DNA from 3 places in the Shouchella rhizosphaerae genome. Region 2 is predicted to be linked to each of the others. Evidence: riboswitches for the same ligand, from Rfam matches in the RefSeq annotation. Region 2 holds a riboswitch; each other region holds the start of a gene.
What was found. Region 2 has a riboswitch for thiamine pyrophosphate ahead of thiE (thiamine phosphate synthase). Riboswitches for the same ligand answer to the same signal wherever they lie in the genome.
Positions count from the first base shown of each region.

Region 1: another riboswitch for thiamine pyrophosphate. It lies ahead of V5G21_RS19130 (ECF transporter S component); the one in region 2 lies ahead of thiE (thiamine phosphate synthase).
Region 3: another riboswitch for thiamine pyrophosphate. It lies ahead of V5G21_RS12710 (acetylornithine deacetylase); the one in region 2 lies ahead of thiE (thiamine phosphate synthase).

Region 1 covers NZ_CP144921.1:3,835,969-3,840,221, reverse strand. Annotated here, with positions in the region: gene V5G21_RS19135 (ABC transporter ATP-binding protein) at 1-1,421, opposite strand, end outside; gene V5G21_RS19130 (ECF transporter S component) at 1,414-2,019, opposite strand; TPP riboswitch at 2,121-2,220, opposite strand; gene V5G21_RS19125 (HAD family hydrolase) at 2,255-3,058, opposite strand; gene V5G21_RS19120 (branched-chain amino acid aminotransferase) at 3,077-4,159, opposite strand.
Region 2 covers NZ_CP144921.1:3,648,449-3,652,701, forward strand. Annotated here, with positions in the region: gene V5G21_RS18085 (ROK family glucokinase) at 1-710, shown strand, start outside; gene aspA (aspartate ammonia-lyase) at 730-2,142, shown strand; TPP riboswitch at 2,198-2,309, shown strand; gene thiE (thiamine phosphate synthase) at 2,381-3,010, shown strand; gene thiS (sulfur carrier protein ThiS) at 3,007-3,204, shown strand; gene V5G21_RS18105 (thiazole synthase) at 3,207-3,998, shown strand; gene thiO (glycine oxidase ThiO) at 4,004-4,253, shown strand, end outside.
Region 3 covers NZ_CP144921.1:2,562,007-2,566,259, forward strand. Annotated here, with positions in the region: gene V5G21_RS12700 (response regulator) at 1-219, opposite strand, end outside; gene V5G21_RS12705 (ATP-binding protein) at 271-1,863, opposite strand; TPP riboswitch at 1,951-2,059, shown strand; gene V5G21_RS12710 (acetylornithine deacetylase) at 2,125-3,402, shown strand; gene tenA (thiaminase II) at 3,406-4,077, shown strand.

The DNA of each region.
Region 1 (4,253 bases), 190 kb from region 2:
CCATTTCGCGTGCGCGCCATTATTGTATCAAGGGTTCCGTTTTTAATCGTCCATTCATGCGTGGCAAAATGGTCAACAATCATTTCATCATGTGTCACCATTAAGATCGCAGTCCCTTGCCTGCGGCGCTCTTCTAGCGCTTCAAGCAACAAGAATGTATTTTTTGCATCTTGGCCAAATGTCGGTTCATCGAACAGCAAAAGCGGCCGCGGCTCCATAAAGGCTGTTGCGACACTAAGGCGGCGCTTTTGGCCAATGGAAAGCATATAGGGATGGTTGTCTTGTTTGCCTTCTAATTGGAACATCTCAAGCAACGATTGTGCTTGGGCATTGGCTGATTCCCTACTACAGCCCGCCAATAACTCTTGCCAAACAGAATCAGCGACAAACTGAAATTCTGGGTTTTGAAAAACAAAACCAATTTGCTCAGACAGGGACTGCTTTGGTTTGACAGCTTCCCCATTTAGCTGATAGGTGCCTTTCCATTTGAGCAAATTCATCAAAGCATACAGAAAGGTCGATTTCCCAGCGCCGTTTTTGCCCGTAATGCAAACCCAGTCGCCAGCATGGACAACCGCTTCATCCACTTTTCCTACTCGTTGTTTGCCACGATAAGCAGCCCAATGGTTAAGCAACAGAAGCGGCGTGTGCCTCTTCTGCTTTATTTTGCCTGGAGCGTATTGGGACAAATAGTTTTTCCATGAATATGGATGCCAGATTCCATATTCATCAAGTTGGCGGCGATAGCGCTGAAACAATTCCTGTGGAGCGCCGTCGTCAAGCAATTGGCCCTCTTCATTAAACAACACAATCCGATCCACAAAATCAATGATTTCAGAAATTTTATGTTCAATAATAATAATTGTTTTGCCGCTGCACGCTTGACGGACAGTCTGCCATATTTGCGTGGTCCCCTCCGGATCAAGCAACGCTGTCGGTTCGTCAAGAAAAAGAACATCGCTTTCAGCCGCTAGTGCGCAAGCAATAGCAAGGCGTTGTTTCATCCCTTGTGACATTGCAGCAATCGGCCAATGGCGCTCAGGTAAATCAAGGCCTACTTGTGCTAAAAGGCGCTCGATCGCCACATCCATTTGGTCACGGGGCATGCGGCGGTTTTCTAAGACGAACGCAATTTCTTCATCGACATAAGGCATGCAAAATTGCGTATCTGGATCTTGGAATACAATCGCAGGCTGCTTGGCGGGAACAAGCACTTCAGCATGATAAGGGAGCTCAATCGCACTGGGGATGAGGCCCGCCATCATATGCGCTAACGTCGATTTTCCTGAGCCACTTGGACCAAGCAGAAGCACTTTCTCCCCTGAGTAAATATCAATGGACAAGTCTTCAAATAATAACGTGCCGCTATTCGGATAAGACAGCGACAGCTGCTTGATGGACACAGCCTGTTCTCTACTCATCCTTTTTACTCCTTTTCGAAGCAAACAAGTCGTAATCGGCTTGGGAAACGGGGCGCAAAAGCGTACTGACGCCTGTCTTTTCCAGTGCCCGTACAAGCGCAGAGGCTAAAAAGCCAGCAATGATAATGGAGCCAAGCGTGCGAAAAACAACGCGCAATGTGATATTCCAAGTCGTTAAATCACTCAAATAGGCATTAAAATAATCGAGCCCAAGGGAGGCAAACGAAGCGAAAACAGCACCAAGGCTAGCTGTCCATACTGTATATACGCGGTATTTGAATAGGGCAAAAGCCAACTCAATTCCAAGCCCTTGCAAAGCGCCGTACAACAGCAACAACGGTCCGTATGGGGACCCAGCAAAAAATTCCCCTGAAGCGGCCGCGGTTTCGGCAAGCAACGCAACCCCTGGCTTTTTAATCAGCAATGCTGCAATTGTTCCGGCAATAAACCACATGCCATACAGCAGCTGGTCTGCTTGCAACCCTGGGAGGCTGACTAAGTCCGTGACCGGCGTCCATAGGCGGTATACGACCGCAAACACAACCGAAATCAAAATCGTCACAATCATGTCTGTCAAACGTAAGCGATTCTTGTTCATTTTCTGTCTCCTTTTTCCACTGGAAAGGGCACAAAAAAACGCTCCCCCGAAACGGATGGAGCGACGCACACGACCCTGCCATGGGCAAACCAAAGCAGCGCCTATTGTACACCGCACTTCCCTTCGCTAGCATTACCTAGATCAGGTAAAGGGTTAAGGCTAAACGCCTTTCTCAGCATAAACGCACCCCTAGTGGTTGTAATTTATCATGTTATTTAAAGTTAACCATATGTTTTTACAAGCTGCAATCTTTTTTTTCGGCAATTACATTTTTAATTTCGGTTAAACGACGAATTTCATAGGTTGGACGAATGTCGGTTGTGTTTTCAATTCCATCACGATTTAGCCAAATCGTTTCGATTCCAGCTTGGTTTCCGCCAAGAATATCTGTATGCAAATTATCGCCAACCATGAGCACTTCCTCTTTCGCTGTCCCTGACAATTCCAACGCATGCTTAAACATTGCTACATCCGGTTTGCCTTTCCCGTAAGCGCCAGAAATCAAAATATGGTCAAAATAAGGGACAAGTTGAGGAGTGATCTCCAATTTCGTATTTTGCAGATCAGGAGAGCCATTTGTTAAAAGCAAAAGCCTGTAAGAATGTTGCAGCTCATCAAGGACTGCAAACGTATCTTCAAACACATACGGGTTTTTTCGCCGTTCTGATGGAAAATGGCTCGCCAATTGGTTCGCTAATTCCCCATCTTCTATGCCTATTTCTGCTAGCCCTTTTTCCCAAGCAGCTTGTTGGTACACAGGGGCAATTTCCCGTAGACGGTTAAAGTCTTCCGTGTCATCACGGAAAGCTCCCCACAAGCCTTCAAATGGATTTATGCCAATCAGTTTTGTAAACTCGTACGTTTCATAGGATTGATATAGCTCCGTGGCATGAGTACGCACCGCTTCCTCTAGCGCGTCTGGGTCAATATCTGTATGGACCGTTGCCGCCAAAGCACATGTCTGCCTAAACGCTTCCTTTATGCTTTTTTTATCCCATAATAACGTATCATCTAAATCAAAGAAAATAGCTCGTATCATACTTGCCTCCGGGTTTGGTTATTCCTCGTCTTCCAAACGGACAGTCCAGCCAAACGGGTCTTTTTGTTCTCCAGTTTGAATGCCTGTCAATTCCGTGTACAAACGTTTGGACAACGCTCCTGTTTCATTGTTGTTGACAACGATTTTGTGGTCTTTCCACAAAAGTTCTCCGACTGGAGAGATGACCGCTGCTGTACCAGTTCCGAAGACTTCTTCAAGCGTACCGCTTTTGCTTGCGCTCACAATTTCTTCAATTGAAATCCGCCGTTCGAACACTGGGATATCCCAACTTTTCAGCAACTCGATCACGCTTTTGCGTGTAATGCCCTCTAAAATGCTGCCTGATAATCCAGGTGTATGCACTTCTCCGTTCAATTTAAAAAACACATTCATGCTGCCTACTTCTTCGACGTATTTCTTTTCCATCCCGTCCAACCATAGAACTTGTGCTTGTTTGTTCGCTGTAGCCCGCTCTTGTGCTTTGTAAGCAGCACAGTAGTTGCCAGCCGTTTTCGCGGTCCCAGTCCCCCCTGGTGCGGCACGTGTATATTGGTCTTCTACAAAAATGCCAATTGGGTTGATTCCTTCTTTATAGTAAGCTCCGACTGGTGACAAGATAATCATAAATTTATAATTACGTGAAGGCGCTACGCCTAATGTAGGTTCTGTCGCAATAACAAATGGGCGAATATAAAGGGAAGTTCCTGGCATCGTTGGAATCCAGTCTTTATCGATACGGATCAATTCCTTTAAATAAGCGAGCATTTGTGCTTCATCAATCGGCGGGATGCTCAAACGGTCGCTTGATTGATTCAAACGCTTAAAGTTTTCTTCTGGGCGGAATAAGCGGACGCTCCCATCTTCAGAACGGTACGCTTTTAAGCCTTCAAAAACCGTTTGCCCATAATGGAATACCATTGCGGCAGGATCAAGGGTCAATGGTTGATAAGGAATAATACGGGGACTGTACCAGCCTTTCTCTTCTGAATAATCCATGATAAACATATGGTCTGTAAAATACTTGCCAAACTCTAAAGCAGAAGACTCGGGTTTTTGTTTTTTGTGCGTACATTTCATAATTTCGAGTTTTTGTGTTGTCATGAACGAGCGCTCCTTCATTTTTTCTCTAGTAACATCGATGATATGGTTTAGGAACAAGACGACAAACAAAAAAATGCTTACCCTTTATGAAATT
Region 2 (4,253 bases):
ATCCACTAAGGGAAGAGCTTGAACGCGTCCTTGGAGTGGTTGTCCGCGTCGACAATGACGCTAATTTGGCAGCACTTGGAGAGAAATGGCGCGGCGCAGGAGATGGCGCTGAAGAAGAGTTGTTTATCACACTTGGTACAGGTGTCGGCGGTGGCATTATTACAAGAGGGCAAATTCTCCACGGGTCAAGTGGAATGGGCGGCGAAATTGGCCACATAACAGTTATCCCTGAAGGTGGGGCACCGTGCAATTGCGGCAAAACAGGCTGCCTGGAAACGGTATCTTCGGCAACGGGCATTTTACGGATGGCCAAGGAAAAGTTAACAACAAATAAGGACAGCGCTTTGCATCGCTTTGAAGAAGGGGCGTTAACGACAAAAGATATTTTCGATGCTGCTAAAGCTGGCGATGCACTTGCTAAAGATGTGGTAAGTGAAGCAACCTTTCACCTTGGTTTTGCAATAGCGAACCTGGCTAATGCGCTCAATCCAAGCAAAATCATTATTGGCGGTGGTGTTTCTAAAGCGAAAGAAAGCTTGCTTGCTCCGCTTCGCCTCGTATTTAAGCAATTTGCGTTGCCCCGTGTTTCTGAGAGTGCTGAGATTAAATTGGCTCATTTAGGCAATGACGCTGGGATTTACGGTGCTGTTTGGCTTGCTATTCAGGCAAAAGCAACACAGGAAGAAGAGATGTTAGGAAAAAGTGAATGAGTAAAAGGAGTCGCATGAAATGGAGTACCGGGTTGAACGAGACTTACTAGGAGAAAAACAAGTACCGAAACATGCTTATTATGGCATCCAATCGCTGCGGGCAAAGGATAATTTTCCGATTACCGGCTATCCGCCCCACCCTGAACTTATTCGCGCTTTCGGCTATGTGAAAAAAGCGGCTGCCCTTGCAAACCGGGATGTCGGTGTACTGCGCCCCCACATTGCTGAAGCGATTATTAAGGCAAGCGATGAAGTAATTGAAGGGCGTTTGAATGATCATTTTATTGTCGATTCGATCCAAGGAGGCGCCGGCACGTCGTTTAATATGAATGCCAATGAAGTCATTGCTAACCGGGCGATTGAAATTCTTGGCGGCGAAAAAGGCGATTATTTAAAAGTCAGTCCCAACACACACGTCAACATGGCCCAGTCTACCAATGATTCATTTCCGACGGCGATTCATATTGCCGCTTTAAATATGACAAAGGGCTTGACGGAAGAATTGCAGAAATTGATCAACGAAATGGAAGCGAAAGCCGAAGAATTTGACAGCGTCCTAAAAATGGGGCGGACCCACTTGCAAGATGCAGTCCCTATTCGACTAGGGCAGGAATTTGGCTCGTACCGCAGAGTGCTAGCCCGTGATCTAAAACGGGTAAGCCGTTCGGCAGACCACCTCCACGACATCAATATGGGTGCAACCGCTGTAGGAACGGGTTTGAACGCCAAACCGGAATACATTGAAAAAGTTGCAAAACATTTGGCTGACTTGACTGAGCTGCCGTTGAAAACGGCGGAGGATCTTGTCGATGCCACCCAAAATACAGATGCCTATACAGAGCTTTCTAGTTCGTTAAAAATTTTAGCTATTAATTTATCGAAAATCGCAAATGACTTACGTTTAATGAGCTCGGGCCCGCGGACCGGATTGAATGAAATCAATTTGCCGCCGCGACAGCCGGGTTCATCGATCATGCCTGGAAAAGTAAATCCGGTTATGTGTGAAGTCATTAACCAGCTTTCTTTTCAAGTTATCGGCAATGACCATACGATCAGCCTTGCTTCAGAAGCGGGCCAACTTGAACTAAACGTGATGGAACCTGTACTCGTTTTTAATTTATTGCAATCATTAACGGTGCTACAAAACGGTATGCGCGTCTTTAAAGATTACGCAATTGCCGGCATTACCGCTAACGTGGAGCGATGCCGGGAACTTGTAGAACATAGCGTCGGTATTGTAACGGCAATCAATCCCCATGTCGGCTATGAAGTAGCTACTCGTGTAGCTAAAGAAGCAATTGAAACAGGGCGGCCGGTCCGGGAAATTTGTCTTGAACGGGGCATCCTTTCAGAGGAAGAATTGAATGAAATTCTTGATCCAAAAGAAATGACAAAACCCGGTATCGCGGGCTCCCGTTTTTTGCCGTTATAACAACGAAAGAGCGACTTTTGCTTTTGCAAATGGATCAATGTATGCGATAATGATATAGAAAGACTAGGGGTGCCTAATGAAGTTAGGCTGAGAATAAGAACGTATTTCTTTTACCCTAATAACCTGATCTGGGTGATGCCAGCGGAGGGAAGTCGGTTTGCAGTGATTGAATGACATGCTTGCATGTGGCCGAAGCTCCTCGCTTTGGCCTTTTTATTTTGCAAAAGGAGGGAACAACATGAAGCCTTTTCGACTTTACGCGATCACAGGAGAAGAATTCCATCCTGGACGCGATGTCGTAGAAGTGATGGAAGAAGCTATCCAAGGTGGGGTTGACATTATTCAGCTTCGTGATAAAACGAGCAGCAAAAAGGCTGTGTTGGAAAAAGCCCGTAGGCTAAAAAAGCTTGCAGCTGATTATGGAATTCCGTTTATTGTCAATGACCATATCGATGTCGCCCTTGCCGTCGACGCAAGCGGTGTCCATGTTGGACAAGATGATTTACCCCTTCCAGAAGTAAGAAAATTGCTGGGACCAGACAAAATCATTGGCGTTTCTACCCACAAGTTAGAGGAAGCGCTTGAAGCTGAAAAGAACGGAGCCGATTATATTGGCGTCGGTCCGATTTTTCCAACAAACAGCAAAGCGGATGTAGTAGACCCAGTTACAACGGCTTATATTCGCGAAGTAAAGGAACATGTGACGATTCCATTTGTGGCCATTGGCGGCATCAAACGCCATAATGTCCGTGAAGTGATCGAAGCGGGTGCTGAAGCCATTTGCGTTATAACCGAAATTGTTGCTGCCCGTGACGTAAAAGCAGCTAGTCAAGCGTTGCTTGCCGCGATGGAGGAGGCAAGTCAATGAGATTAGTCGTAAATGGTGAAGAACGAATTTCAGAAAGCACAACGCTGAGCGAACTAGTTTCTGAATTTGGCTTAGCGAGCCAACTAGTGGTGGCGGAAGTCAACGGGACGATTATTGACCGTGTTGACTGGGAGGCCACTTCTTTGAGTGAAGGAATGAAAATCGAGCTAGTCCATTTCGTAGGGGGAGGATAAACATGAAAAAAGTACCACTTGTCATTGGCGGAAAAACGCTCTCATCGCGGTTTTTCATTGGGACAGGCCGTTATCCAAACCCGGTTGTTCAAAATGAAACCATTAAAGCCTCCGGAGCGGAGGTTTTAACATTTGCCATTCGCCGTATTAACCTAGAACATCCTGATGAGGATGCAATTTTACAGCATTTAGAAGGGCGTACTTTTCAATACTTGCCAAATACATCAGGAGCGAACAATGCGGAAGAGGCAATCCGTATTGCTCGTTTGGCCCGAGCGGCTGGGCTGAGCGATTGGATCAAAGTCGAAATTAGCGTATCTGAAAAAACGCTATTGCCTGATCCGGTCGAGACATTAAAAGCGACAGAAGCTTTAGCGAAAGAAGGCTTCACTGTATTGCCGTATACATCAGATGACCCAATTCTTTGCAAAAAACTTGAGGAAGTCGGCGCAGCCGCAGTTATGCCTGGGGCTTCTCCAATTGGCACAGGCCTTGGCATATTAAACCCGTATAACCTTGGCGTCATTGTCGAGGAAGCTTCTGTACCGATTATTGTGGATGCTGGTCTCGGTTCTGCAAGCGATGTTGCCAAGGCAATGGAATTAGGGGCAGATGGAGTATTAATGAATACGGCAGTAGCTAAAGCAAAGGATCCAGTAAAGATGGCGCTGGCAATGAAGCAAGCGATTGAAGCCGGTTTGCTGTCCTACGAAGCAGGGCGCATTCCGATGAAGCGCTATGCGACAGCAAGCAGCCAGCTTGACCATTTATTGTCCAGTCACAGTAAGGGGTAGTCAAAATGGAGCATACAATTGTTTTAGGAGGCGGCGTTATCGGGCTGTCTGTTGCTTTTCAGTTAGCAATGGACGGCAAGACCGTTTCTGTCCTAGAAATAAACACATGCGGCGGGCAGGCATCTGGTGCAGCTGCAGGCATGCTTGCCCCGTACTCAGAAATTAGCGAGGATCCAGATGATTTCTTTCGCCTTTGTTTAGCAAGTTTGCGCGCTTTTAAAGAATGGCAAGCATCCGTAAAACAAGAGTCAGGCA
Region 3 (4,253 bases), 1.1 Mb from region 2:
AATGTGAAACAGCAAGTCGATGCCGTTAGCGTCGGGCAATTGAACGTCGAGCAACACTAAATCTGGCGTAATGACTTGGAGAAGCTGTTTTGTCGCTTTCGCTGTTTCCGCTTTTCCAACAATCGTAAAATCTAGTTTGCTTTGAATCAATTGTTCGTAAACAGAAGCGGCGACTGGATCATCTTCAACAATCAGCACGCCGATGGAAGGGGTTTGCATAGTTTGATTCGCTCCTCTGATTTGTTTCCTTATAAAGATGCATTGTATGATTTACAGTCTTTTATGTTTAGGTATAGCAATCGTCATACGCATGCCGCCCCCAGGGCGTTCGGCCATGAACCAAGTGCCATGAAGCTGGTGAAGGGCGTGTTGCATGATGGTTAAACCAAGGCCGTGCTGGCCCTCGCTTTTGCTTGTTGCCCCTGTTTCCAAATAGTGCGCTTCTTCTTTAGGGGTCATACCCTTGCCGTTGTCTTCAATATCCATAATCATATCATTCCCAAAATCGGTAAAAGCAATATGGACATGGGCGTTTGCTCCTTGGTGAGCAACAGCCGCCTCTAAGGCATTGTCAATTAAGTTGCCGATGACAGTCACAACATGGTCGCTTTTGATTGTCGCAGGATAATCGAGCCAAGTGCTTCCTTCTGCAAATGTAAGGGCTGCTTTCATTTCTTTGGCACGGTTTACTTTGCCAAGCAAAGCTGCGACAATAAGCGGGTCTTTCACAGAAGCCATGAGGAAGGTGACTGTTTCTTGCAACTCTGTTACTTCCGCTTTCATAAACGCTTTTGCTTCTTCGTATTTCTCAAGCAGCAATAAGCCATTTAATGTATTAAGCTTATTCAAGTATTCATGGGTTTGCGCTCGCATATGTTCGGTATGTTGCTTAATCTCCAACAATTCATTTGCCAGGTCCTCTACTTCTGAAAACGGGCGGATCGTCAACACAAAGCCGATTGCTGCATGTTTAGCTAAAATTGGCGCCGCATCCACAATATAAAGAGTGTTAGCGATTAATAGCCTCTGTTGGGTCATCTTTTCCGGGTTTTCAGCAGCTTGTTTAATAAACGCTTGCAATTGAGGTTCAGTTAATTCGCCATCCACATGGCTCCCTAAAATTACTCGTGCACGTTTATTTGCTGAAAGAATCTGGAGATCGGGGCCAACTGCCAGCGTTGCGTCCCCTACCGATTCGAGAATTGCTTGTTTTTCCGAAAAGGCGCGCGAGATTTCCTCCGGTTCTAACCCGAAGATAAGTTTTTTGACGCGTCTAGCGATATAGAGTGCGCCGGGAATGCCAATCAAGAGGGCTAAACCGCCAAAGCCAGCAACGCGCAGTTGGTAAAAAAGAATGTCATCCTTAATTTCAGTCGTTAGAAAACCAACTGATGAAACGCCGATAATGTTTCCTTCTCTGTTGAAAATCGGCGTTTTGGCTTTTACAGCCTCGCCAAGAATTCCATTGCCAATAAAAACGGTTGATTTGCCGGCAAGAGGCGCTTCGTTGCTTGTTTCTGTCTTCTGGCCAATTTGGTTTTCATGAGGATGAGAATACCGAATCCCTTCCGTATTGGCAATAACAACATAATCAGCGCCCGTGCGCTTGCGCAATGTTTCAGCAATTGGCTGAATCCGTGCTGCTGGATTTTGGTCGGCAAACGCATCAATAATGTCCGGGTGTTCAGCGATTAGTTCCGCTGCCGCCAGTGCTTTTTCTCCCGTGGTTCGCTCAATCATCCCGTCGATAATGGATGAAAAGAACACCGTTACAAGCAGCAATGAAACGAGAAGAACAATAGCCATTAATGCAGTCATTTGCCCAAAAAGACCCAAGCGTTTCAATTTACGTGGAAAAGCCATAAAAGCCATCTCCTATCGTGTTCATAAAAGATCAAGCCTTGCCGATTGCGCTTACATATGGTAGCGTTAGTATATCAAAACAATCACTAAAACCGCTAGGGGTGCTTCGAATGATGGAAGCTGAGAGAGGCAAACGCCTTAACCCTTATCACCTGATCTGGTTCGGACCAGCGGAGGGAAGCGGGCACGTTTTCTCGACATGCCACCCGCTTCTTTTTTAAGTAGCGGTTTTTTTGTGTGGAAAAGGAGGACAACAACCAGGTGGAATCGTTGCTTAAGCAAGTGGAAGAACGGGAAGAGGAGCTCATTCGGCTTGTGTCTGATTTGATTTCCTATCCGACCATAGCCCCTCCAGCCCGAAATACGGCCGATATCCAGCAGTATATTGAAGGCTATTTGCGTGCTGCGGGGATGGCTGTCGATAAGTGGGAATCGTACCCAGGCGATTGGAATATCGCGGCAAAGAAAGAAGGCACAGATAGAACGAAGTACCATAGCCTCCTTTTAAATGGCCATGTCGATGTCGCTACAGTCGAAGAGGAAGAAAAAAGCCAATGGAAATACGCTCCTTTTTCTCCTAGAGTAGAAGAACGGACGCTGTATGGCCGTGGTGCCGCCGATATGAAAGGCGGGCTTGGCGCTTGTTTGTTCGCCTTGCGTCTTTTGCATGATCATGGCATTGAACTAAAGGGCGACGTCCTGCTTGAAGCAGTTACAGGCGAAGAAGTCGGCGAGGCTGGCACGAAACAATGTTGTGAGCGAGGCTATACGGCAGATTATGCACTTGTAGCCGACACAAGCAACTGCCGTGTCCATGGACAAGGCGGTGTCATTACTGGCTGGATTACCGTAAAAAGTGACTCGACTCACCATGATGGCACGCGGCGGAATATGATCCATGCCGGTGGCGGCTTAAAGGGAGCTAGTGCGATTGAAAAAATGGCTAAACTGATTGCTGCTTTGCAAGAACTTGAGCGCCACTGGGCTGTGACAAAGTCGTATCCAGGTTTTCCGCCTGGAACCAATACGATTAATCCAGCTGTCATTGAAGGCGGGCGCCATCCAGCGTTTATTGCTGATGAATGCAGGTTGTGGGTAACGGTGCATTTTTATCCAAATGAATCTGCCGAAGAAGTGGCCAACGAAATTGAAGCCCATCTTCTTGCTACAGCTAAAGCGGATGTGTGGTTGAAGGACCACCTTCCAACCTTTACTTGGGGCGGCGCCTCTATGATTGAAGACAAAGGGGAAGTATTCCCTGCTTTTTCAATCGATGAAGCTCATCCTGCATTATCTGTTTTAAAGACCGTCCATCAGACTGTTTTCGAGGCTCCATTGGAAATAGAAATGTCAACTAGCGTGAACGACGGTGGCTGGTTGGCCGAATATGGAATGCCGACGATTTGTTATGGGCCTGGGAAATTAGCACACGCCCATGGCGTGAATGAACAGCTTGACATTGATGAACTCGTCCGTTATACGAAAGCGCTTGTCGCCTTCATTTATAAATGGTGCAATACCGAAAAAAGGGGAGAATAACTTATGAAGTTTTCAGAACGTATTCGTAAAAACGCTGATCCGATTTGGCAAGCGAGCCACAATCATCCGTTTGTCCAAGGAATTGGCCACGGCACTCTTGAACTAGAAGCATTTCAATATTATATGTGCCAGGATTATAAATATTTGATTGAGTATGCCCGCGTCATTGCCCTAGGCACAGTATTGGCACCTGATTTGGAAACGATGTCTGGTTTTGCGAAAGCGCTTGATGAAACGCTTAACAGCGAAATGGATCTGCATCGCGCATATGCGAAGCGCCTCGGAATTACACAGGAACAGTTGGAACAGACAGTTCCTGGCCCAGTAACGCTTGCTTATAGCAGCGCGATGATGGCTGAAGCACAAAAAGGATCCCTTGCCGAGCTCATTGCGGCGATTTTGCCGTGTGCTTGGAGCTATTATGAAATTGGCACAGCGCTCGCGAAGATTCCAGGCGCCACAGAACATGAGGCATACGGAGAATGGGTGAAAATGTACTCTTCGCCTGAGTTTGGCGCAATTGCGGACTGGCTGATTGCCAAGCTAGACGAGCTTGCCGCAGAAAAGAGCGAGGCCGAACTAGACCGCATTGAAACGATCTTTATGAATACGAGCCGCTATGAATATATGTTCTGGGATATGGCTTATAAACAAGAAAACTGGCCGATCGGTTAAAAAAACGCTGTGCCCTGTTAGCGGGCATAGTGGAGGTTGTCGACAAAATCATCAGACTGATAGAAAACGCTTGTCAGACGAGGAGTGCAGGCGAGGGAAAATGCGAATAGAACGGGCGTTCATGAGCATATGACCGAGACAATCGACGAAGTATGCGAGCGTTTGTCTACAGTCTG